DNA from 2 places in the Anaerobacillus sp. genome. Region 2 is predicted to be linked to the other one. Evidence: riboswitches for the same ligand, from Rfam matches in the RefSeq annotation. Region 2 holds a riboswitch; the other holds the start of a gene.
The links. Region 2 has a riboswitch for glycine ahead of gcvT (glycine cleavage system aminomethyltransferase GcvT). Riboswitches for the same ligand answer to the same signal wherever they lie in the genome.

Region 1: linked by a shared signal. The riboswitch ahead of ACK4M9_RS05130 (ACT domain-containing protein) and the one ahead of gcvT (glycine cleavage system aminomethyltransferase GcvT) in region 2 are both predicted to bind glycine.

The regions. Positions count from the first base shown of each region.
Region 1 covers NZ_JBKBWN010000003.1:205,427-216,779, forward strand. The annotation lists gene ACK4M9_RS05125 (PFL family protein) at 1-1,344, opposite strand, end outside; gene ACK4M9_RS05130 (ACT domain-containing protein) at 1,359-1,634, opposite strand; glycine riboswitch at 1,807-1,883, opposite strand; gene ACK4M9_RS05135 (MFS transporter) at 2,372-3,601, opposite strand; gene ACK4M9_RS05140 (5'-3' exonuclease) at 3,833-4,720, shown strand; gene ACK4M9_RS05145 (GNAT family N-acetyltransferase) at 4,952-5,620, shown strand; gene ACK4M9_RS05150 (DUF4349 domain-containing protein) at 5,700-6,602, shown strand; gene ACK4M9_RS05155 (NAD(P)H-dependent flavin oxidoreductase) at 7,052-7,990, shown strand; gene folE2 (GTP cyclohydrolase FolE2) at 8,276-9,181, opposite strand; gene ACK4M9_RS05165 (hypothetical protein) at 9,434-10,159, shown strand; gene ACK4M9_RS05170 (3'-5' exoribonuclease YhaM family protein) at 10,226-11,191, shown strand; gene ybaK (Cys-tRNA(Pro) deacylase) at 11,294-11,353, shown strand, end outside.
Region 2 covers NZ_JBKBWN010000006.1:101,406-112,758, reverse strand. The annotation lists gene comGC (competence type IV pilus major pilin ComGC) at 231-536, shown strand; gene comGD (competence type IV pilus minor pilin ComGD) at 538-990, shown strand; gene ACK4M9_RS10335 (prepilin-type N-terminal cleavage/methylation domain-containing protein) at 977-1,312, shown strand; gene comGF (competence type IV pilus minor pilin ComGF) at 1,309-1,746, shown strand; gene comGG (competence type IV pilus minor pilin ComGG) at 1,736-2,116, shown strand; gene ACK4M9_RS10320 (shikimate kinase) at 2,121-2,618, shown strand; gene ACK4M9_RS10315 (YqzE family protein) at 2,670-2,855, shown strand; gene ACK4M9_RS10310 (YqhG family protein) at 2,999-3,793, opposite strand; gene ACK4M9_RS10305 (DEAD/DEAH box helicase) at 3,771-5,462, opposite strand; glycine riboswitch at 5,622-5,766, shown strand; gene gcvT (glycine cleavage system aminomethyltransferase GcvT) at 6,110-7,207, shown strand; gene gcvPA (aminomethyl-transferring glycine dehydrogenase subunit GcvPA) at 7,234-8,580, shown strand; gene gcvPB (aminomethyl-transferring glycine dehydrogenase subunit GcvPB) at 8,580-10,034, shown strand; gene ACK4M9_RS10285 (rhodanese-like domain-containing protein) at 10,361-10,741, opposite strand; gene ACK4M9_RS10280 (lipoate--protein ligase family protein) at 10,928-11,353, shown strand, end outside.

The DNA of each region.
Region 1 (11,353 bases), on a different contig from region 2:
AAGTGGTGCAGGAATGCGGCCACCACGACTTATTAATTTATCAGAGCCAAAAGGATTTACTCCCATTACTGGAGCCCGTCCAAGGAGACCACCAAACTCAACCATCTCTCCTTCTTTTTTACCTGGAACAGGGATGACTCGGACCGCTGTCGTTTTTTTATTAATCATTCCAATCGCGGCTTCATCTGCAATCATTGCTGATAATGTGGCTGCAGAGGCATCACCTGTGACAGCAATCATATCAAGACCAACTGAACATACGCATGTCATTGCTTCAAGCTTTGATAACGTTAACGCACCATCAACGATTCCACGGATCATCCCGTTATCTTCACTGACTGGAATAAAGGCGCCACTTAACCCACCGACATAAGAGCTCGCCATTGCCCCACCTTTTTTCACAGCATCGTTCATTAATGCTAGTGCGGCAATTGTTCCATGTGTTCCGACGCGTTCAAGACCAATTTCCTCTAAAATTTCAGCAACGCTGTCATTAATTGCATTTGTTGGCGCTAGAGATAAATCCATAATTCCAAATGGAACATTTAATCGCTCAGCGACGACACGGCCAATTAATTCTCCAGCACGAGTGATTTTAAATGCTGTTTTCTTAATAATTTCTGATACTTTTCCAAGATCAACATCAGGGTAGCGACGAAGTGCGTTAAGAACGACTCCAGGGCCGCTAACACCAACGTTAAGAACAACTTCACCTTCGCCAGCGCCATGGAATGCACCAGCCATGAACGGATTATCTTCAACTGGATTACAAAAAACAACGAGCTTTGCACATGCTAGACCATTTTGGTCTTTCGTACGTTCAGCGGCATCTTTAATAATGATCCCCATTTGCCTTACAGCATCCATATTAATTCCGGTTCTTGTTGTTGCAACAGAAACTGATGCACATACACGTTCGGTTACGCTTAATGCTTCAGGGAGGGCATCAAGCAACGTTTGATCGCCTTTAGAAATGCCTTTATGAACTAAAGCCGAGAAGCCACCAATGAAGTCTACCCCTAAGACTTTTGCAGCTTTATCCAACGTTTTAGCGAGTTGAACTGCTTGTTCTTTTGTAGCATTACCTAATATCTCAGCAACCGGAGTAATTGAAATACGTTTATTAATAATTGGAATTCCGTACTCCTTTTCAACGGTTTCCGCTACAGACTTTAAATCTTTTGCGTAGTTTGTTATTTTTTCATAGACACGAGTATTCATTTTTTCAAAGTCGGAGTCAGCACAATCGCGAAGGCTAATTCCCATCGTGACTGTACGGATATCAAGACTTTCCATTTGTACCATTCTAATCGTTTCTTGCATTTCTGCTAGTGCAATATTCATTTTAAGTTTCCCCCTTAGACACGATGCATCGCTTTAAATAAATCCTCAAGCTGAATGTTAATCTTTAAGCCCATTTCTTTATTAATCGTTTCAAATTGATCTTGGAGCTTGTCGAGGTTATCAATATCTGTCACATCTACTAACATCATCATCGTAAAAAAATCTTGAAGGATCGTTTGACTAATATCGAGAACATTTACATTGTTATTTGCTAAAACATTTGTTACTTTAGCAATAATCCCAACCTGGTCTTTTCCAATTACACTAACTACTGCACGTCTTTTTTCCATCATGCTCACCTCGTCCTTAAACTTAACTTACATAAAACTTAGCATACCCATTTGTTTGGATATGAAAAATCTGACTTTAGCACTTTAAAATAATAAAGTTACTAAAATACAAAAAAAGATTGGAATTTTTCCAATCTCAAAAGGTAATAGAATAACGTACAAGAATATGTATAGTTACTCTTCTGTCCTTTTGCCTGAGATTGTGAATCCTTCGGCGCCGCAAGTTGCGGACTCTCCAGAAGCTGCTCCTACTATAGTTTGATCCATAGTATTCATCGCTTGCTTTTTTAATTAACAAGATATTATCAGGTTATTGTGAAATAGTCAACATGATATTGTCATGGTTTGGCGAGTATTTGGAATAAGGGAAGAATAGAGCCTGAAAACATCAGGAGAAGCAAAACTCGGTCACTAATAGACAAGAATAGAACCCGACATTACTCGGAGAAGCAAAACTCGGTCACTAAAAGGCAAGAATAGAGCCCGACATTATCTGGAAAAATAAAACTCGGTCACTAATAGATAAGAATAGAGCCCGAAAATATCCGGAGAAGCAAATTTCGGTCACTAATAGGCAAGAATAGAGCCCGACATTATCTGGAAAAATAAATCTCGGTCACTAATAGATAAGAATAGAGCCTGAAAATATCCGGAGAAGCAAATTTCGGGCACTGAAAATAGAGTTCAATGTTAAAGTTGGTAATAACTGCATCCAAAAAATCTCTTGTTTTATTTATTTATTTATTTATTTCTCTTAGCTTTTCGTCAGTAGGTAAGAAGAATGTGAGAATTCCCAGAAGTGGTAACGATACGACTAAGAGCATCGTATTCGTTAAGCCAACCCAGTCAGCAATAACACCAAGTGCGACAGAACCAATGGCACCCATTCCGAACGCTAGACCAACAATTAACCCTGATACCATCCCGATTTTTCCTGGGACGAGTTCTTGTGCATAAACAACGGAAACTGAGAAACTTGATAAAATAATGAAACCGATCGCTCCTAGTAGTACGTAAGAAAGTACCGGCCCTACATGTGGGAGTAACAAAGCAAGTGGGGCAGAACCTAACATGGATATCATTAAAATATTTCGTTTGCCAAAACGATCTGCTAATGGCCCACCGGCTAAAGTACCAACAGCTCCAGCGCCTAAAAAGATAAAAATATAGATAAGTGCCTTTTCAACTGAAAAATTAAATTGCTCCATTAAGTAAAAGACGTAAAAGTTAGAAATCCCAGCATGGAACCAAGAACGAGCGAATACGAGAAAAACGAGGAGAATAATTGCAAATAAGACAATTCTTCGTGTTTCACGACTTCCTTGTACTCCTGCTTTTTCGATGCGTTGCTTCTTAGCGCTTAACTGGACCTGTTCCTTATACCATCTAGCAATATATATTAATAGTCCAATAGCGAGTGCTGCGACAAGTGTAAACCATATGGAGCCAAACTGACCAAATGGTACGATAATCAAAACGGTAATTAATGGAGCAAGTGCTTGCCCGGCGTTACCGCCAACTTGATAAATAGATTGCGCAAAACCACGACGATTTCCAGCTGCCATGTAAGCAACTCGTGATCCTTCTGGGTGAAACGTAGCTGAACCTAAACCGATAAAAATAACCGAGATTAATACAAGTGAAAACGAAGGCGCAAAAGCAATGCCGAGAACGCCGACAAAAGTAAAACATAACCCAATAGGTAGAGCGTAAGGTGAAGGCTTTTTATCAGTATAGAAACCGACAACAGGTTGAATAATTGACGAAGTTAAATTTAGGGCGAATGCGATGAGACCGAGTTGTGTAAATGTTAGACCCATAGATTGCTGTAAAATTGGAAACATCGCTGGAACAACAGCTTGAATTGCATCATTTAAGAGATGGACAAAGCCAATAATTAATAGAATATTGTACATTGTTTTTTGTTCTGGTGAAGCTATTGGAACCTGTTTTTGTTGTAATTGCATAGACGCTACTCCTTCTTATTAAGTCTTTTTTTATCTTAACATTTTATGATAAAGCTTTGAACAGAAAATAACGAATATTAGCTTCTCACTATCATTCTATCCTGATTTTTGGTAACATCGTAGTTATGAGTTTTAAATTGCGCTTTTTGTAAGAGGAGCTGCATGGGTTAAAACGAGAAGACACTTACACGAATAAGGGAGCTGATCTTTTTGTCTAATAAAGAATCTTTAATGATTATTGATGGTATGGCTCTTCTTTTCAGAGGCTATTTTGCTACTTCTTATAGCGGATATATTATGAAAACGAGCAAAGGTGTTCCTACCAATGCAATATACGGCTTTGTTAAATACATGCAAGATGCGATAAGTACGTTTCAACCGAGTCATGTTTTATGCTGCTGGGATATGGGAGCACGTACGTTTCGTAATGAGCTTTATCCAGCGTATAAAGCAAACCGTGGCGAGCCACCTGAAGAGTTAATTCCACAATTTGATTTAGTGAAAAAAGTAGTTGAGAGCTTTAATATTCCTAGCATTGGCATTGAAGGATTTGAGGCGGATGATTGTATTGGCACGATTGCGAAAAAATATAGTCACAAACTTAAAATTCAAATTTTAACAGGTGATCACGATAGCCTCCAGTTAATTGATGAAAATATCCATTCCATTATCATGAAAAAGGGTATGTCAAACTATGAAGTATATACGCTTGAAAAACTACTAGAAGAAAAAGAACTGACACCTGCGCAGTTCATTGATTTAAAAGGTTTAATGGGGGATACGAGCGATAACTTCCCTGGAGTTAAAGGCATCGGTGAAAAAACTGCCATTAAGCTACTAAAAGAGTATCAATCCATCTCAGGGATTTTAGAAAATTTAGCTAGTCTATCCAAGGGGATCCGTACTAAGATTGAAACTGAGTTGGACATGCTTCATTTATCTCGCAAATTAGCGGAAATTCATTGTGAGGTTCCGGTTGAAATTGTCCTAGAGGAATGTGTTCGTAACATTGATGAGAAGAAAGTAACAGAAATGTTTGAGGAGTTAGAATTTCACCGTCTCCTAAAAGATAAATCGTTTTTAGAACGACTAAAAGTAAATATTCAGCCTTTGTGTTAATAGAAATGGGGCTGTCCCAAAAAGTAACAGTAACTTTGTCTACTAGAATAGATTGTGTGCAAACATACACATCTATATTGGTAGCGCACAAGGTGACTTACTAATGGGACAGTCTCTATTTTTTGTTCTAGTGATTTTAATGATTTAAATGGTAAAATAAGGTGTACAAAACAGAAATAGACAGACTCGTATATTACTTATGTGAATTTGCTTTAAGAAGGGGTGTTACGATTGTATCGAAAAGAAATATACCACTTTCATGAAGGAAAGCCGTTAAAAGTAGTTGTGCGAAATTATCAAAAAGCTGATTTTAATCAGTTAATAGAAATTCAACAAGAAAGCTTTCCGCCACCCTTTCCTAGTGAACTATGGTGGAATGAAGAGCAGTTAACGAATCACGTTAGTCTTTTCCCAGAAGGGGCACTTTGTCTTGAAATCGAAGGCGAATTAGCTGGATCTATGACAAGCTTACTTGTAAGTTTTGATACAGCTAATCCAAATCATACGTGGGAGGAGATTACAGATAACGGATATATTCGTAATCATCAAAGAGACGGCAACACGCTTTATGTTGTTGACCTTTGTATAAGACCTTCGTTTCGTAAGCATAAGTTAGGTAAGGTCTTAATGGATTCAATGTACGATGTTGTTGTTTATCATAAACTAGAACGCCTATTAGGTGGTGGGAGAATGCCCGGGTATAAAAAGCTGGCGCAAGATCTAACACCAGAGCAGTACTTAGAAAAACTTGTTCAAGGGGAGTTACGAGACCCGGTCATTTCATTTTTGCTTCAATGTGGTAGAATGCCAGTTGCCATAGTCAGAAACTATTTAGAAGATGAGGATTCTTGTAATTATGGTGTATTGATGGAATGGAAAAATCCGTTTAATCAAAGGTAATTATAGCTGAGAGAAGAATCTTGAAACTTCTGCTCAACAGAAATCGTCTAATAATAAAAAGATAAAGGCGGGGTTAATTGTGAAAAACTTTAAAAGATTGAAATTTTTCCTTTTTATATTATTGATATCGATACTTGTCTCTTGTGGTAGTAGAGGAGACTCAAGCTCGTCAGAAGGCTATTACGCCGAGGATGCTGCGATCGAAGAAGTACAATCAGAAAGGAAAGCTCAGTATGGCGGTACGGCTAATGAAGTAGGAACTGATCCAGAAATTCTCTCAACGGATCGAATGGTCATCTACAATGCAAATTTGTCACTAGAAGTAAAAGACTATCATAAAATTGAAGCAACCATTCAAGAAAGGGTAGCTGCTCTTGGTGGCTATGTCGTCGAATCAGCGATTTATCATAGTGGTGAAGATTGGATTAATGGGAATTTAGTTGTTAAAGTTCCGCAAAAAAACTTTAATCCTTTCATTAATGAAGTTGAATCAACGAGTGTCAAAGTCAATGAACGGCAAATTAGAGGGAACGATGTAACTGAAGAGTATATTGACTTAGAATCGCGATTACGATCAAAGCGAGTCGTCGAAGAAAGACTGCTTAGTTTTATGGCGAAAGCTGAAAAAACAGAGGATTTATTAAAAATTTCAAAAGACCTAGGAAGTGTTCAAGAGGAGATTGAACAATTATTAGGTAGAATGAATTATTTAAAAACAAATGTAGATTACTCGACCATAACAATCCATTTATCGGAAAGACTTGTGACGGTTCCATCAATAAAAGACAGTGAAGCCCTAAATACATGGGATAAAGCACAAAGCTTGTTTATGGGTAGTGTGAACACACTCATTTCCTTTTTCTCTGGAATGATCGTTTTAGCAATTGGTTTAAGCCCGATTGTTGTACCACTAGTATTGATTGTTTTTGTGATCCTAATGTGGATGAGAAGAAAACGAAATAACAAACCTTTCGAGGGGTAACTAGATTCACTTCCAAAGGAACTTCATCTTCATTTATGCTATTGCCTCTCAAGCACTTGAGGCTAAGGCCGATTTATAAAAAACTACATTATCTAATAGACTGCCATCAGGTGGTCTATTTTTTCAATTTAGAAGTGATTTTGACGACAAAATCGATGTAACTTTAAGGAGTCAAGTGAAAAAATAAATAATTTTTCAAAAAAATTAATACCAAATCTTATTACTAGGTGACAAATGTAACTTGTGTACATATGGTTTATTTTGATACGATTTTATTAATAGAAAACGAATAGAGTTATATTACTGAGGAAAAATAGAAATACTTGGTTAATATGTCTATTCTTTCAGCCTTTATTACTTGGTAGTAAAAGGTGAATATTCTTTGTAATGAAAATTAGTTTTGATGAGGGGGAGCTCTGTTGAATATACCACAGTTAAAAATTGCTCATATGACACCGAAAGTACCAATTATGCAAGGCGGAATGGGAGTAGCGATTTCATTAAGCGGTTTAGCTTCAGCCGTTGCTAATGCTGGTGGAATCGGGATCATTTCCGGAACTGGAATACCGATCGATGAGATGAAAGCGCAAATTCGTAAAGCGCGCGAATTAACGAATGGCAAAGGTTATATTGGAGTTAATGTTTTGTTTGCGATGACCGATTTTGCTAATACAATTAAAGCCGCTATGGAAGAAAAAGTTGATTTTATCATTTCAGGAGCAGGAATTTCGCGTGATATGTATCAGTGGGGCAGAGAATACGGTGTTCCAGTCATTTCTATCGTTTCTTCGGGTAAGTTAGCAAAAATTTCGCAAAAGTTAGGAGCAGCAGCTGTTGTCGTTGAAGGCTTTGAAGCTGGTGGCCACTTAGGAACTGATCGTCCGCTTTTTGAGATTTTGCCTGAAGTAATCGAAGCTGTTGATATTCCAGTTATTGCAGCCGGTGGAATAATGACAGGAGAAGATATTGCCAAAGCGCTCGAAATGGGAGCTGCAGGCGTTCAAATGGGCACACGCTTCGTTGCGAGTGTCGAATGTGACGCTCCGGATGCTTACAAGCAAAAATATGTTGATTGCCAAGACGGTGATACCGTTTTAGTAAAAACGACGGTTGGTCTTCACGGAAGAGCCATTAAAAATAGTTTCGTTGAGAAAGTGAATAATCTTGAAAAAATAAAAATTGAAAAATGCCATTCCTGCTTGAAGCAATGTAATTATCAATTCTGTACCTTAGATTCATTGGTGCAAGCCGTTAAGGGAAATGTAGAAAATGGCATTGTTTTTGCTGGGGCAAGAGTTCATGAAATTAAAGAGATCTTACCAGTCAAAACAATCATTGAAAATTTAATGGGAGCATGTGAACGTACACTTTCATTAAAAACTGTATAAAATATAAGAAACGAGACTGTCCCATAAGTTTCAGCTCACCTCGAAGTGATATTATAGCTAGAAGTGTATGTTTGTACACGGTTTCTAGTAGTCGAGGTGACTGATCCTTTACAATGGGACAGTCTCGTTTTTTTTGATTTGTCGTTGCTCGTGGTACTGGTCAGAAAGCACAGATATTGGATGTGTAGTGGATCATTTAAACCTAACTTTTCCATTTGCCTCTCACGGTTATCCACAGATAATTCTGAGTCCAAAATCAATTGCTTCGCTTAGCAGAGAACTTTTTTATTGTTTTTCAAATGTAATCGAAGCAATCGCATCATGGACATGAATCGATTCTTCGTTGCGGCACTCTACTGAAAATGCTTTAACAAATGGGTTTTCGTAAAGGTCAGCAGCAACAAGACGTACCATATCTTCTACGAACCTCGGATTCTCATAAGCTTTTTCTGTTACCATTTTTTCGTCAGGACGTTTTAAAACAGGATGTAGCTGGGCACTTGCATTTGATTCAGCAGCTTCTAAAAGGAATTTCTTCCAATCAGTTTCTCCAACGCTATCAGAATAAAGAACTGTTTCAATCCGGACATAGCCTCGTTGATTATGTGCACTATATTCGCTAATTTCCTTTGAGCAAGGGCATAAAGTAGTAATTGCTGCAGTTAAACCAGTTTCATACGTGCATTGGTCTGTTTCACTATTATAGGTAACTGAAATTTTTGCATCAGCGTGCATTAGGCCAACCTTAGCTAATGCAGGACTCTTTCGTTCAAAAAACCATGGGAAGGTTACTTCAATTGTAGCTGAGGTTTGTTCCATTTTTTCAGCTAGTTCTTTCGTGAAATTACGTAGCTGTTCAAAAGAAAGAACAAAACCTGCTTCGTGGTATTGCTGAAGTAATTCAGTCAAACGACTCATATTAATGCCTTTTGACATTTGGTGTAGACTTGTTGTCAACGCGAACGTTGCAATCGTCGTTTGCACTTTAGGCTCTAATTCAGAGTGAACAATTACCGGGTGTTTTACATTACTAATTCCGACTGAATTGATCGCGAAAAGAAAATCATTTGGTGTATTTTGTAAATCAGGCATCGTTTCTTTATCTGTTGGCTTTGTTCCCTTTATTGGTGGTACTGACCCAAAGCGTTTATGTCTTTCTGCTTTTGAAGGCAAACCTAATGTTTTTATCATATTCATAACCTCACTTTTTTTCTGAAGCTCGTTGGTAATCGGTTGATTTTATTATATTAACATTATCGACATAGTACAAAGAATATGAACTGAAATGGTCTTTATTTTTTTTAGAATACTAGAAACTTGGTATTTACACCTTTTTAAAGCAAATTTTAAATTCAGACAATCTCGTAATTCGTTTTCCTTTGTTCTCTATATGGTTTTTTTTGCATATTTTAAAGCAAAGGAAAGATGACGGGAGGGAAATCAGTGAACCGTTTTGCTTACTATAGTGAAGATCCTGAACAGGTCGAAGAATATGTAAAATCGATCTTACCATTTATTTCTGATATTCGTGAGTTCGAAATTCTTTATATTGAACAAACGCCCTATATAGAAGTGATCGAAAAAAGTGGAAGCCTCCACAGAAGAGTTTTTTTTAGTCGAAAAGAGTATGAAGCGAGCGTGAAAAATTCTTATCGTGAATGTTTGAAAACGCTGAGATATACGTTTATTTTAAGGGATGATACGTTAAATGAAGTTTGGCTTAATACAAGTAGTAAAATGATTGAGACGTTAAACATTCTCCATATGCTTGGAATTAAAGAGTTTCATCACTATCGTAATAAAACTTCATATAAAGCTACTAATCTTGTTCCTAAGCATGACTTTAATGTGCTCGTTGAAGATGTAAATGAAAATAAATTGTTTTTAGCGAAATTCCGTTTCCCGTACGCCTGTAAACGAATTAAAGCGGTGGAATATATTCAACAGTTTGGGTATTTAAAGCCTTACGCCACAAAATTTGAATACGGTGAAGATATTACCTATTTTGATAAAAATACAATCCGTGAAGCAGAGGCATATGAATATGCTACAAATAATTTATTTCTTTTCGAAGATGATAGCCTTGACTTAAAAACAGGAATGAAAATTATTGAAGAAGTAGCAAAGTTATCAGGCGGAGATGTAAATATCGTTTTGATCTCAAAATAAAAAATCATACGCCTATATTCCTTTTCATACATTGTACTAATGGTTAGTTGAGGAGGATGGTGGAAGGTGCGAAGAGTAATCCCCAGTTTAAAAGTGAATGAGACGATTAAAGAACACTTTTTACTTACTAGCTTACAAACGAAGCTTGGGAAAAATGGCACATATTTTGAAATGACTTTAGCCGATGCTTCTGGTGAGATAAAGGCGCGAAAATGGGATTTAACCGAAAAAGATTATCAGCTTTATGATGTTATTCATAAAGAGCTACCGCAAGTTGTCCTAATTAAAGGAATCACCCGACAGTTTCAACAAACAATTGATTTGAAGGTTTTTTATATCGTATATCCTGATGAAGAAACGGTCATATCGATTTCGGAATTTTTACCAGCAGCGCCAATTGATGTTGAAGATGCTTACCTAGAATTAGAAGAGACGATTACTAGTATCAGAAACGAGTCGTTAAAAAAAATTGTTGGCGAAGTATTTCATTTATATAAACCGTTTTTGGCACAATATCCAGCATCAATCCATGGACATCAAGGTTATGGTGGACTGTTATGGCATATACTTAACACGGTAAGGCTCTCTGAAACAGTCATCGGACTTTACCCAAACATGCTTAATCGAGACCTTCTTATTAGTGGTGCAATTTTACATGATCTAGCAAAGATTAAAGATTATAAGTTGGAAAAAGGGATTGTCACGAAAGTAACTGATAGATCAAAATTTGTTGGTCATATCGTTACAATGGCCCATGATATTAGGGAAACAGCCCGGATGTTGAATATTGACGTCAATTCTATCGAAGTTGAGTTACTAGAGCATATGATCTTAAGCCATCATGGTAAAGGGGAGTATGGTAGTCCAGTACAACCAAGCGTCCCTGAAGCATTTGCTCTCCATTTAGTCGATGTCCTTGATACTAGGCTAGGTGTTGTTCAACATCTTTTGGAAAAAACGCCACAAGGAGAATGGTCCGAGTGGTCAAAAGTACTTGAAAAAAGAATTAAAAAAATAAGACTGGAAGGATGACTTTTTCATAGTCATCCTTTTTAGGTTTCTTTTTTATTTTTAGCAGAACGATTATAATAAATTGAGGTGAAAAAAGTGGCAAAAGAAAAAAAGACAAATGCAATGCGAATGTTAGATAAAGAGAAAATGAAATATGAGATTTATACATACGAAAGTGAAGAT
Region 2 (11,353 bases):
AGGAATTTTGTTAGTGTTTGTCTAATTCCTTTTCTGAGTTACTACATGTAATTCATCGTTGTCTCCACTTTACTACAAACCTTAAATGAAAGAGGTGAAAGAAAAAAGTACCGCCCCTCGTGAATTCCTATTGTTTTCTCCCCAATTTAAATCATTTTATTAATCTGATCATTAGTTAGAGACGGTCTCAATATTAAAAAGTTTTATTAAATATTGAGAGGTGGAACAAAATGAAATTTAAAAGTATTAAGAATAATGATGGATTTACGCTAATCGAAATGATGATTGTCTTAATGATTATTTCAATCTTACTCCTCATTGCCATTCCAAATATGACAAATAATAATGATCTTGCCAATCAACGTGGCTGTGATGCTACGATAGATTTATTACAAGCGCAAGTCGGAGCTTACTTTGTCGAACATAAAAAGTACCCTGTAAAATTAGAAGATTTAAAAGACAAGTATGTAGATACTATTGTTTGTCCAAACGGAACTGAACTTATCTTAGTAAATAATAAAGTCGTTGTGAAGTGATATGGATAAACTTTATTTTCGTAATGAAAAAGGTCACAGCTTACTTGAGATGACTCTTGTTCTACTTATTATTGCGACTGTATTGACGCTCCCTCTAGTTTCTCTCGGAGCAGTTGCTGACGCTAGTGAACGAAATCAGTTTATCTATCAGTTGCAACAGGATCTTTACTATGCCCAGCAAATGGCGTTGAGTCAGCAATTAGTTGCCTCTGTCGTTTTCTTGAATGGCAGTAAAGAATATATCATTCGCCAAGGTGGAGAAGTTATTTTACGTAGGAAGTTCCAAGTCGAAGGAACAACAATTGTCCAAGGGACATTATCATTAACAGACATTTCTTTTCTTCCCAATGGCAACGTTCAAAAGTCTGGTAGTCTTACGATAAGGATGAATGACCATCGCTATCGACTTGTCCTACTATTAGGAAAAGGACGGTTTTACATTGAACAATTGTAAAGGCTTTACCCTAATTGAAGCAATCACATCGTTAATGGTCCTGGTTGTTGTAACGACGATTGTTCTCCCTATTTTACTGATTGTCTACAATGAACGTATCGCTATTCAGCAGGAAAAAAATGCACTATATTACCTTGATAAGGCGATCACAAGCTGGATTTACGAAGACAAATCTTTTTTGGAAACTAATATAACGGATTTAGAAACTACGTATAAATTAACGTTCACCTTCAACAATGACCATCAGGAGCTCAGGGCATGTATCGCTTGGAATGCAGCCAATGACCGTCATTATGAAAGGTGTGAGAGTGCCAAAAGATGAAAAAGAACAATGGCTTTACCCTAATTGAAGTTTTACTTGCCTTCTCGATTTTCCTCGTTATTGCTTCCTTTATCCCTCAATTCGTAAAGCTTATTTCAGATGAACCAAAACATCTCCACAATATTGAGGTTTCTTTATTTTTTCAACAGTTTGCGATTGATATTCAAAAATCTGCTAAGATTGACGTCGCAAACAATGTTTTGTATCTCCAACAGGAAAATAACGAACAAGTAACGTATGCACAATTTCAACAACGGATCCGTAGGCAAGTAAATCAAAAAGGGCAAGAAATTGCCCTGCAAAAAGTAGCAGATGTACATTTCCAAAAAGTCTCCAATGGCATTGATGTTACGGTCGTGGACCTATATAATCAAACACATGTAAGAAGAATTACTCATTTGTTACCTATAGAGGCATTGTATTATGGGAAATGAGAAGGGGTTTATCTTACCGACGACAATTATCATCATGTTGCTTCTATCCAGCTTTGTTATTTTTCAAGTAAGTCAATACGCTCTCGAAAAAAAAATCTTGTCGGAAGAAGGAGAACTTTATACAGCTGAACGCTTATTGCAAATGGGAGTTGTCGATGTTTTAAACATACTAGGTTCAGATAATCGCGAAAATTTTTCAGGGAATTTTTATTACGAAGAAGGAGAAGTTTCGTTTGTTGTCAAAAAAGAGAGGAATGAAATGAAATCAGTTAGACTAATAAGTAGAACGGTAGCGCCTAAAACAAAAGAATTTACTTTCTTTTATGATGTAAAAACTGAGACTGTATTACCGTGGTTAGAGGAGCGATAAGGTGATTAACGAACATATATTTTTAACTGGATTTATGGGGGCTGGGAAAACTACTGTTGGGAAGTTTCTTTCAAACTGCTTAAACATTGCCGTCATTGACACTGACTATTATATAGAAACTGTTAAAGAGAAAAAAATTAGCGGAATCTTCCAAGAAGAGGGTGAAGCTAGATTTCGCGAATATGAATCAGAGGCACTTCAAGAAATTTGTAAGCAATCTCCAAAGATAATTACAACAGGTGGCGGAATTGTTCTAAGTGTCAAAAATCGTGAATTAATGAAGCGAAAAGGAAAAGTGTTTTTTCTTTATTGTGATTTAGAGGAGACAATGAGAAGGTTGGCGATGGATGATAGTAGACCGTTATTCAAAGCAGATCTTGAGCAAAATAAGAGAAGATTTGAGGATAGACTCCCACTATACCTTGAAGCTGATTTTGTCATTGAAACAACGAATAAAACAGTAGAACAAATCATCCAAGAGATCATCTCCTGCTTAGAATAATTATTGCAATCATTGGCAATACTAATGAAAAAACTAAGCTGGTGAACCGAAATGAAAACAAATGATTATGTAAAATATGTGACACAACAATTTGTAAGCTATGTAGATACACCTAGTGAAAAACGAAAAGAAATGAGACAAGAAAGAAAAGCTAATAAACTTCCCTTTGCATATAAGTGGTTCGGCTTACTGCCATATGCTATAGGGCAGATGTTTAACAGTAAGAAGAAGCGTTAGTAAACATTAAGTACGTTACGATTATTTTAGAAGTGTCAGTTTACCAAAGGCCCTTATCTTTATATAAAGATGTTATCTTTTGTTACATCTTTAATAGCGGCTATGGTGACTGACACTTTTTTTAAAAAGTTGCTGCGCTTTTCTTAGTGTGGCAGACCTAAGTAAAATACGCCCCCATTTATGATGCTTATATTAATTTTAGGTTCGTATTGTTCTTTTAAAGCGGTAATTTCCAAATAATAGTTTTCGGGCTTATCTTCTATATCCTCATAAAAAGTTTCTAGTAGCTTTAAATCTTGTTCCCAGCGGAATTGGGCATCTTCAGCCCATTGATGATTGTCTTTTGCTACCATTGTCCGAATGACATTCTCAAGTCTAGTAAGACCGCTAGCTGGTGTAATTAATGGCGATAAAGTAAAACAAAAATCAGGTATTTTCGGAGTCAGCGATTTCGATAAAAGTAAATCATGAAAATGTTCTTTGACTTCACCTGTAATTAAATTAAGTCCCAAAGAAATAATCATGTCTTTTTTACGGTCACATTGGTAGGATATTTTTGTATTTAAGCAAAGCCATGGATGTAAAGCCGTTGAACTTCTTCGGTCCTCAATGGAGATTTGTTCAAACAGTCTTATATAGGCCCCTAATTGTTGTGCAGATTGAAAGATCTGGTGAAGTCTTGGTGAACCGAAGTGAATTTGTTCACCTTTTTTATCTTCCTTACATTTTTCAGGATTTGTAATAAGGGTCATCTCCATTGGATTCGGAGTTCCACCTGTTTTCTCTAGATAGTGCCAGTAAAATGGCCGATTCATTAACATTTTATCTAAATCAATGGAGAGCTGAATGTGAAGATAGCCGTCACTATTTTCAAGTATGGGACTTTCATTTGCCGTAAAATACCGTTCTAAAAAGTTATGAATGTCCTGCTGCTGCATTTTCTTGCGTCTCTCCCTCGTTTAATTTTATTAATTCACTAAGATGATTCATTTTCACTCTCATTTCACCTTGGCTTTTGGATTGGATGAGAATATCAGAAATGTGATCCTCGATATTATCAAGTTCTAGTCTACTTAAAATATCATCTAATTCACCGATTACCCTTTCAAATAGACGGATTTTATCATAAAGCAGTGTTAGAATATGTTGCTCTACTGTATTTTCTGTAGCGAAGTTATAAATATGGACATCTTTTTCTTGACCTAATCGATGAATTCTACCGATTCGTTGTTCAATACGCATAGGATTCCAAGGAAGGTCATAGTTAATGATATGATGACAGAATTGAAGGTTAATTCCTTCGCCACCTGCTTCTGTTGCTATAAGAACTTGGGCACGGTCTTTAAATAGTTGTTTCATCCAATCCTTTTTCCCACGCTTAAAACCACCACGAAAAGGAACTGAACTAATTCCATGTTGATTAAAAAACCATTGTAAATAGAGTTGAGTTGCTCGATATTCAGTAAAAATAATGACTTTATCATCAATTTTTTGAATGAGCTCCAGCGCTTTTTCAGCTTTTGAATTCCTAGTTACTTGTTCAATTTTTTTGAAGATATTTTTAATGGTTTCTGCTATTTCAGGAGTATTCGTAAGCTTTTCGGTCATATTTTTTAAAGTTAAAAAAGCCGCCTCCCGACTACTACAAACCTCTCGTTGTAATGTCAATAAGGAGAAATGATTTTTTATAATGGAATTTTCTTCATTCGTACCAACTTCTCTCAAGGCAGTTACTGCATCATATAACTCTTGTTCTTCCTTTGAGAAAGGAATCGTAATTGTTTCAACGATTCGTTTTGTCCATTCAATTCCAGTATCTTCTCGACGGTTTCTTACCATTACTTTATTAACAAGCTCTCGTAGCTTCTCATCATTTTTAGGGGACCGGCTATTTGATCGGAAATTATCGTCAAAAGTTGCTTCATCACCAAGATGTCCAGGTTTTAGGAGCGAGACCAGGTTAAAGATTTCCTCTAGTTTATTTTGAACTGGAGTGGCAGTTAAAAGTAAACAAAACTTTTTTTTCAAGTTTTGAATGAACTCGTAATTTTTTGTTTTTTTGTTTTTTAGTTTATGAGCCTCATCAATGATGATTAAATCGTAGTTTTGTGCTAAGACAATGTCTCGATGTGGGTTCCGCTTTGCTGTATCAATAGAGGCAACGACAACATCACATTGTTCCCAAACGTACGTTTTACGCTGTGGAATAGCCGGGATAAAGAATTTTTGGTTTAGTTCTTGTGCCCATTGCGATACAAGTGAGGCAGGCACTAAAATTAATGCTTTTTTTACTAGGCCTCGAATCATATATTCTTTCAAGATCAGCCCTGCTTCAATAGTTTTCCCAAGACCAACCTCATCAGCTAAAATTGCTTTTCCATTCATTTCTTCTATGACTTTTTTAGCCACTTCTAATTGATGTGGAAAAATTGTTAAGTTTGGGAGATGGGTAGGTGCAACAAGACCAAAGAATTCATTAATTGATAAGTTCCTTTCTGCTTCCATCGCAAGTTTGTATAACTCCCAACTTGACCAAGGGCCATCCTCATCCATTTTTTTTAGCAATCCTTCTTTCCATGAAGAATCAAAATTTATCGTAATATTCATGGACACCAATCCTTTCTATGGTTTTAAAAAATAATGATTGCCAATTAAACTTAGGTAATGATAGGATATCGATAGGGTGTTTTTCACATAGTCATATTGTTTAGTATGGACAAAGCAGTTGAAAAACATGAGTTTAATCTAACAATATAATAAGGGCGAATGAGAACATGGGGAGAGACTGCACCGTATTTACGAGTTTTATAAAAAACCGTATTTAATGATAATTTCTGTTTAGGAATTGCTGCAGCGCCGAAGGAGCAAGCGAGAACGTGAATCTCTCAGGCAAAAAGACTCTTGTTTGACGCAACTCTGGAGAGTGTCTATAACCTTTTAGTCCTACAAGTGTTAAGGATTAAAAAAACTAAAAACTGTTTTGCAATTACTTTGTAGAACTTAGGCTAAGTTTTTATTGGATATATAGGCCACCCACGAGGATACTTCCTAATTTAGGAATAAACTTTCTGGTTTAAGGACAGAGAAATACACAAAAAATGTGTATTTCTCTGTCCTTTTTTATATCTTAAAGTCTTTAAGTTAATTAATTAAAGAGCTAAAGCGTATGAACTCAGAAAGAAGGGAAATTGCTAGGAATAAGTAATAAAGGTGAAAAAAATATCAAAGCAGAATAGCTAATGGGAGGTTGCGTAATGAGTGTTTTAAAACGAACACCACTTTTTGAACTTTATGCAGAGTATGGTGGAAAAACAATTGATTTTGGTGGTTGGGATCTTCCGGTTCAGTTTAGTAGCATTAAAGAAGAACATGAAGCTGTAAGAGAAAGAGTCGGCCTATTTGATGTTTCGCACATGGGTGAGTTTACTGTAAAGGGAGCTTTGGCTGAGCAATATTTGCAAAGATTGGTTACAAATGATGTCTCTAAATTGAAAGCTGGCTCCGCTCAATATGCAGCGATGTGCTATGTTGACGGTGGAACTGTTGATGATTTAATTATTTATAAAAAATCAGAAAATGATTACTTAATCGTCGTCAATGCCTCTAATATTGAAAAAGATTTTACGTGGATGGAATCTCATTTACTTGAAGGTGTCGAACTTACGAATGTTTCTGAAGAAATAGCGCAACTAGCTATTCAAGGTCCGCTTGCCGAAAAAGTATTACAAAAATTAACGACAACAAATCTTTCGGAAATCACGTTTTTTAAATTTCAAGATTGCATAGATCTTCAAGGGGCGAAAGCGTTAGTTTCAAGAACTGGATATACTGGTGAAGATGGCTTTGAAATTTATTGTGAGCAAGCTGATGCTCCTATGTTATGGAGAAAGATTATTGAAGCTGGAAGCTCAGAAGGGATTTTACCTTGTGGTTTAGGAGCTAGAGACACTCTTCGCTTTGAAGCTCGTTTACCCTTATACGGTCAAGAATTAACGAAGGATATTACGCCAATTGAAGCTGGTATCGGTTTTGCAGTAAAAGTTGATAAGGATAGTGACTTCTTCGGTAAGGAAACTCTAAAGCTTCAGAAAGAAAAAGGAGTTAAAAGAAAAATTGTCGGTCTTGAAATGATTGATAAAGGGATTCCAAGAACAGGCTATGAAGTCTATGTTGGCGACACTCAAATAGGGGTAATTACGAGTGGGACGCAATCACCAACATTAAAGAAAAATGTCGGCTTAGCTTTATTAGACATTGAGTATGCGCCACTAAATACAATGATTGAAGTTCAAGTAAGGAAAAAGCGGTTAAAAGCACAAGTGGTGAAATCACCTTTTTATAAGCGTACCTAAAACATTTAATTTAAGGGGGAAGTAAATTGAAATTTCGTTATTTGCCAGTTACCGAGCAAGACAAGCAGGACATGATGGATAGTATAGGTGTGACATCTGTTGAAGAGTTATTTGCTGATATTCCGGAAAAAGTTCGTTTTAAAGGCGAGATGAATTTAAAACAAGCACTTTCTGAGCCAGACACTGTAAAAGAATTAGGGAGAATGGCAAGCAAAAATGCCAATACGAAAGATTACATATCATTTTTAGGGGCAGGTGTTTATGAGCACTACATTCCTTCTGTAGTTGATCACATTATATCAAGATCAGAATTTTACACAGCATATACACCATATCAACCGGAAATTTCTCAAGGAGAGCTTCAAGCCATCTTTGAATTCCAAACAATGATTAGTGAATTAACTGGAATGGACCTTGCCAACTCTTCTATGTATGATGGGCATACTGCACTTGCTGAAGCTGCAATGATGAGTGCCGGTCAGACAAAGAAAAAGACAATTCTTGTTTCAAAGGCTGTTCATCCTGAAGCAAGAGATGTATTGAAGACCAATGCAAAGGGGCAAAACTTAGTCGTTGTTGAAATTGACATCGTAGACGGTGTCACCGATATTGATGATCTAAGAGGAAAGTATAATGATGACACGGCTTGTGTTGTTGTACAATATCCAAACTTTTTTGGAAACATAGAAAATTTAACTGAGATTGAGGAAGTTGCTCACTCTGGTAAAGGTCTCTTTGTCGTATCAAGCAATCCATTAGCTTTAGGTGCGTTGCAGCCTCCAGGAAAATTTGGTGCAGATATTGTTGTCGGGGATGCACAACCATTTGGTATTCCACAACAATTCGGTGGGCCCCATTGTGGATATTTCGCAACTACAACCAAGCTTATGCGTAAAGTTCCTGGAAGACTTGTCGGACAAACAACTGATGATAAAGGTCAGCGTGGCTTTGTATTAACTTTACAAGCGCGTGAACAGCATATTCGTCGTGATAAAGCGACATCAAATATTTGTTCAAACCAAGCTCTGAATGCGTTAGCGGCATCTGTCGCGATGACTGCGATCGGAAAAGCTGGAGTAAAGGAAATGGCTCTGCAAAACATTCAAAAAGCAAATTACGCAAAAAAATCATTTATCGATAAAGGTTTTAGTGTTTCTTTTTCAAATAATGCTATTTTTAATGAGTTTGTCGTTAAGCTTGCAAAGCCGGTTAAAGAAGTAAATGAGTTATTATTTCAACAAGGGATCATCGGTGGCTTTGACTTAGGGAGAGATTATCCTGATCTCGATCATCACATGTTAATAGTGGTTACTGAACTAAGAACAAAGGCCGAAATTGACAGTCTTCTTGAAGCATTGGAGGGAGTAAAATAATGAAAAACCAACCGTTAATTTTTGAACAAAGTAAATCTGGGAGAATTAGCTACAGTTTACCTGCGTTAGATGTTCCAGAACTGGATGTAAATGAAATACTCCCAAGTCAGTTTATTAGAGAAGAAGCTCCTGAACTACCGGAGGTTTCTGAGCTACAGTTAATTCGTCACTACACGGCTCTTTCAAATCGTAACCATGGTGTTGATTCTGGTTTCTATCCACTAGGATCATGCACAATGAAATATAATCCAAAGATTAACGAAGATATTGCAAGGATGTCAGGCTTCTCACATATTCATCCTTTGCAAGATGAAAATACTGTTCAAGGTGCCCTAGAATTACTATATGATTTGCAAGTGTCTTTAGAGGAAATCACTGGAATGGATGAAGTGACATTACAACCTGCGGCAGGTGCGCACGGTGAATGGACAGGATTAATGTTAATTCGAGCTTACCACGAAAAGAATGGTGATTTCCACCGTACAAAAGTAATTGTCCCAGATTCTGCCCATGGTACAAATCCAGCCTCAGCAACTGTCGCAGGCTTTGAAACCATTACAGTACGCTCGAATGAAAAAGGGTTAGTTGACCTAGATCATTTACGTGAAGTAGTTGGTGAGGACACAGCAGCATTAATGTTAACGAATCCAAACACACTTGGATTATTTGAAGAAAACATTTTAGAAATGGCTGAAATTATCCATAGTGCAGGTGGGAAACTATACTATGACGGTGCCAATTCAAATGCGATTTTGGGTATTGCTAGACCTGGAGATATGGGCTTTGATGTCGTCCATTTAAATCTTCACAAAACATTTACTGGCCCACATGGTGGTGGCGGACCTGGTTCTGGTCCAGTAGGAGTTAAGAAGGATTTAATTCCGTTTTTACCAAAGCCAGTTATTGCCAAAGAAGGGGATCGTTACTTCTTCGATTATAATCGTCCTGAGTCAATTGGCCGCGTAAAGCCATATTACGGAAACTTTGGAATTAACGTTCGCGCTTATACGTATATCCGTACAATGGGGCCAGATGGACTTCGTAAAGTTTCAGAAGATGCTGTCCTTAATGCGAATTATATGTTCCGAAGGTTGCAACCATATTTTGATGCACCTTATACGCAGCATTGTAAACATGAGTTTGTCTTATCAGGAAGACGTCAAAAGAAACTAGGGGTAAGAACATTAGATATGGCAAAACGCCTTTTAGATTTTGGCTATCATCCACCAACAATCTATTTCCCGTTAAACGTTGAAGAGTGTTTAATGATTGAGCCTACTGAAACTGAGACAAAAGAAACTTTGGATGAATTTATTGAAGTTATGATCCAAATTGCGAAAGAAGCAGAGGACAATCCTGAGATTGTTCAAGAGGCACCACACCATACGGTTATCGGTCGCCTTGATGAAACAACTGCAGCTAGAAAACCAATTTTAAAATACCAAAAGCAATAAAATAAGAAGCTGCCCTTAAAAATTTAAGTTTTGGAGTTTTGAAACGAGCAACATGACATTTATGGAACGAAGAGGCTGTCCCGAAGTGCCCAGCACATCTCGAAGTGAACTATCTATAGAATTGTATCTTTGCACTCTATTTATATAACCGAGCTCGCTGGTACTATGCTCTTGGGTCAGTCTCTTTTCTATTAGCTCCCTTGTAATTTACAACGAAAAACGTGAATTCATAGAGAATTCACGTGAAAAAAATTTTTTCTTTTCAGTTACTTACTAAAGAATACCTAAAAGAGAAGTTATTTTGTTGGTTAAAACACGGTAATTTCTTATTTTTTTACTTTACCTGTCCATTTACGAAAGCCACCTTTTAAATGACTTAGGTCTTCACAACCTTGTTTTTTCTTTAAGAACTCGGCAGCCCGAATACTTCTAGATCCTGTTTGACAGTATAGATAAACAGGCTTGTCCGGTCTAATTTCTGCTGCTCTTTGACGCATTTGTGATAATGGAATATTCCTAGCACCTAAAATATGACCGGTTTCAAACTCCCTTTGTTCTCTTACATCAATAAGCTGTGCTTTTCGGTACCCTTGACGAAACTCATCTTCATGAAGATCTTTCAAGTATTTTGGCTTAATAAACCTTTTCACAATTAAAAACACTAGAATTGCTGTCATAATACCTAAAACCAAATTCGCCCAATTCATCTACTCTACTCCTTTGAGAACGCTGTGTTAGTCAAAATGTTAGATCAACACAAATCGTATATTATAATAACAAATATAAATGATCCAATGTGATTATTCAAGATGTATGCAATTCACGTTGGTTGACATCCCTACTTTACCTACTATAGATTAAGAATAACAATTCTTTATAGAAAGAGGAAACAAATGAAAGAAACATGGAATTTTATTAACTCTGGAAAAAGTTCAGCTGCTTTTAACATGGCGCTAGACGAAGCTTTATTAGAGTGGCATAGCCAAGGGAAAATTAATCCAACGATTCGTTTTTATGGCTGGGACCCAGCTACTTTATCAATTGGTTATTTTCAAAAAGTTGAAAAAGAAATTAATTTAGAAGCAGTCGAAAAATATGGTTTAGGTTTTGTTCGTAGACCTACAGGTGGTAGAGGGGTACTACATGAACATGAACTTACATACAGTGTAATTGTCTCAGAAGACCACCCGAAAATGCCTAAAGGAGTAACAGAAGCATATAGGGTCATTTCAGAAGGCGTTCTTGAGGGTTTTAGGGACTTGGGACTTGATGCATACTTTGCTGTTCCGAAAACAAAAGAGGAGCAAGATCTTTTGAAA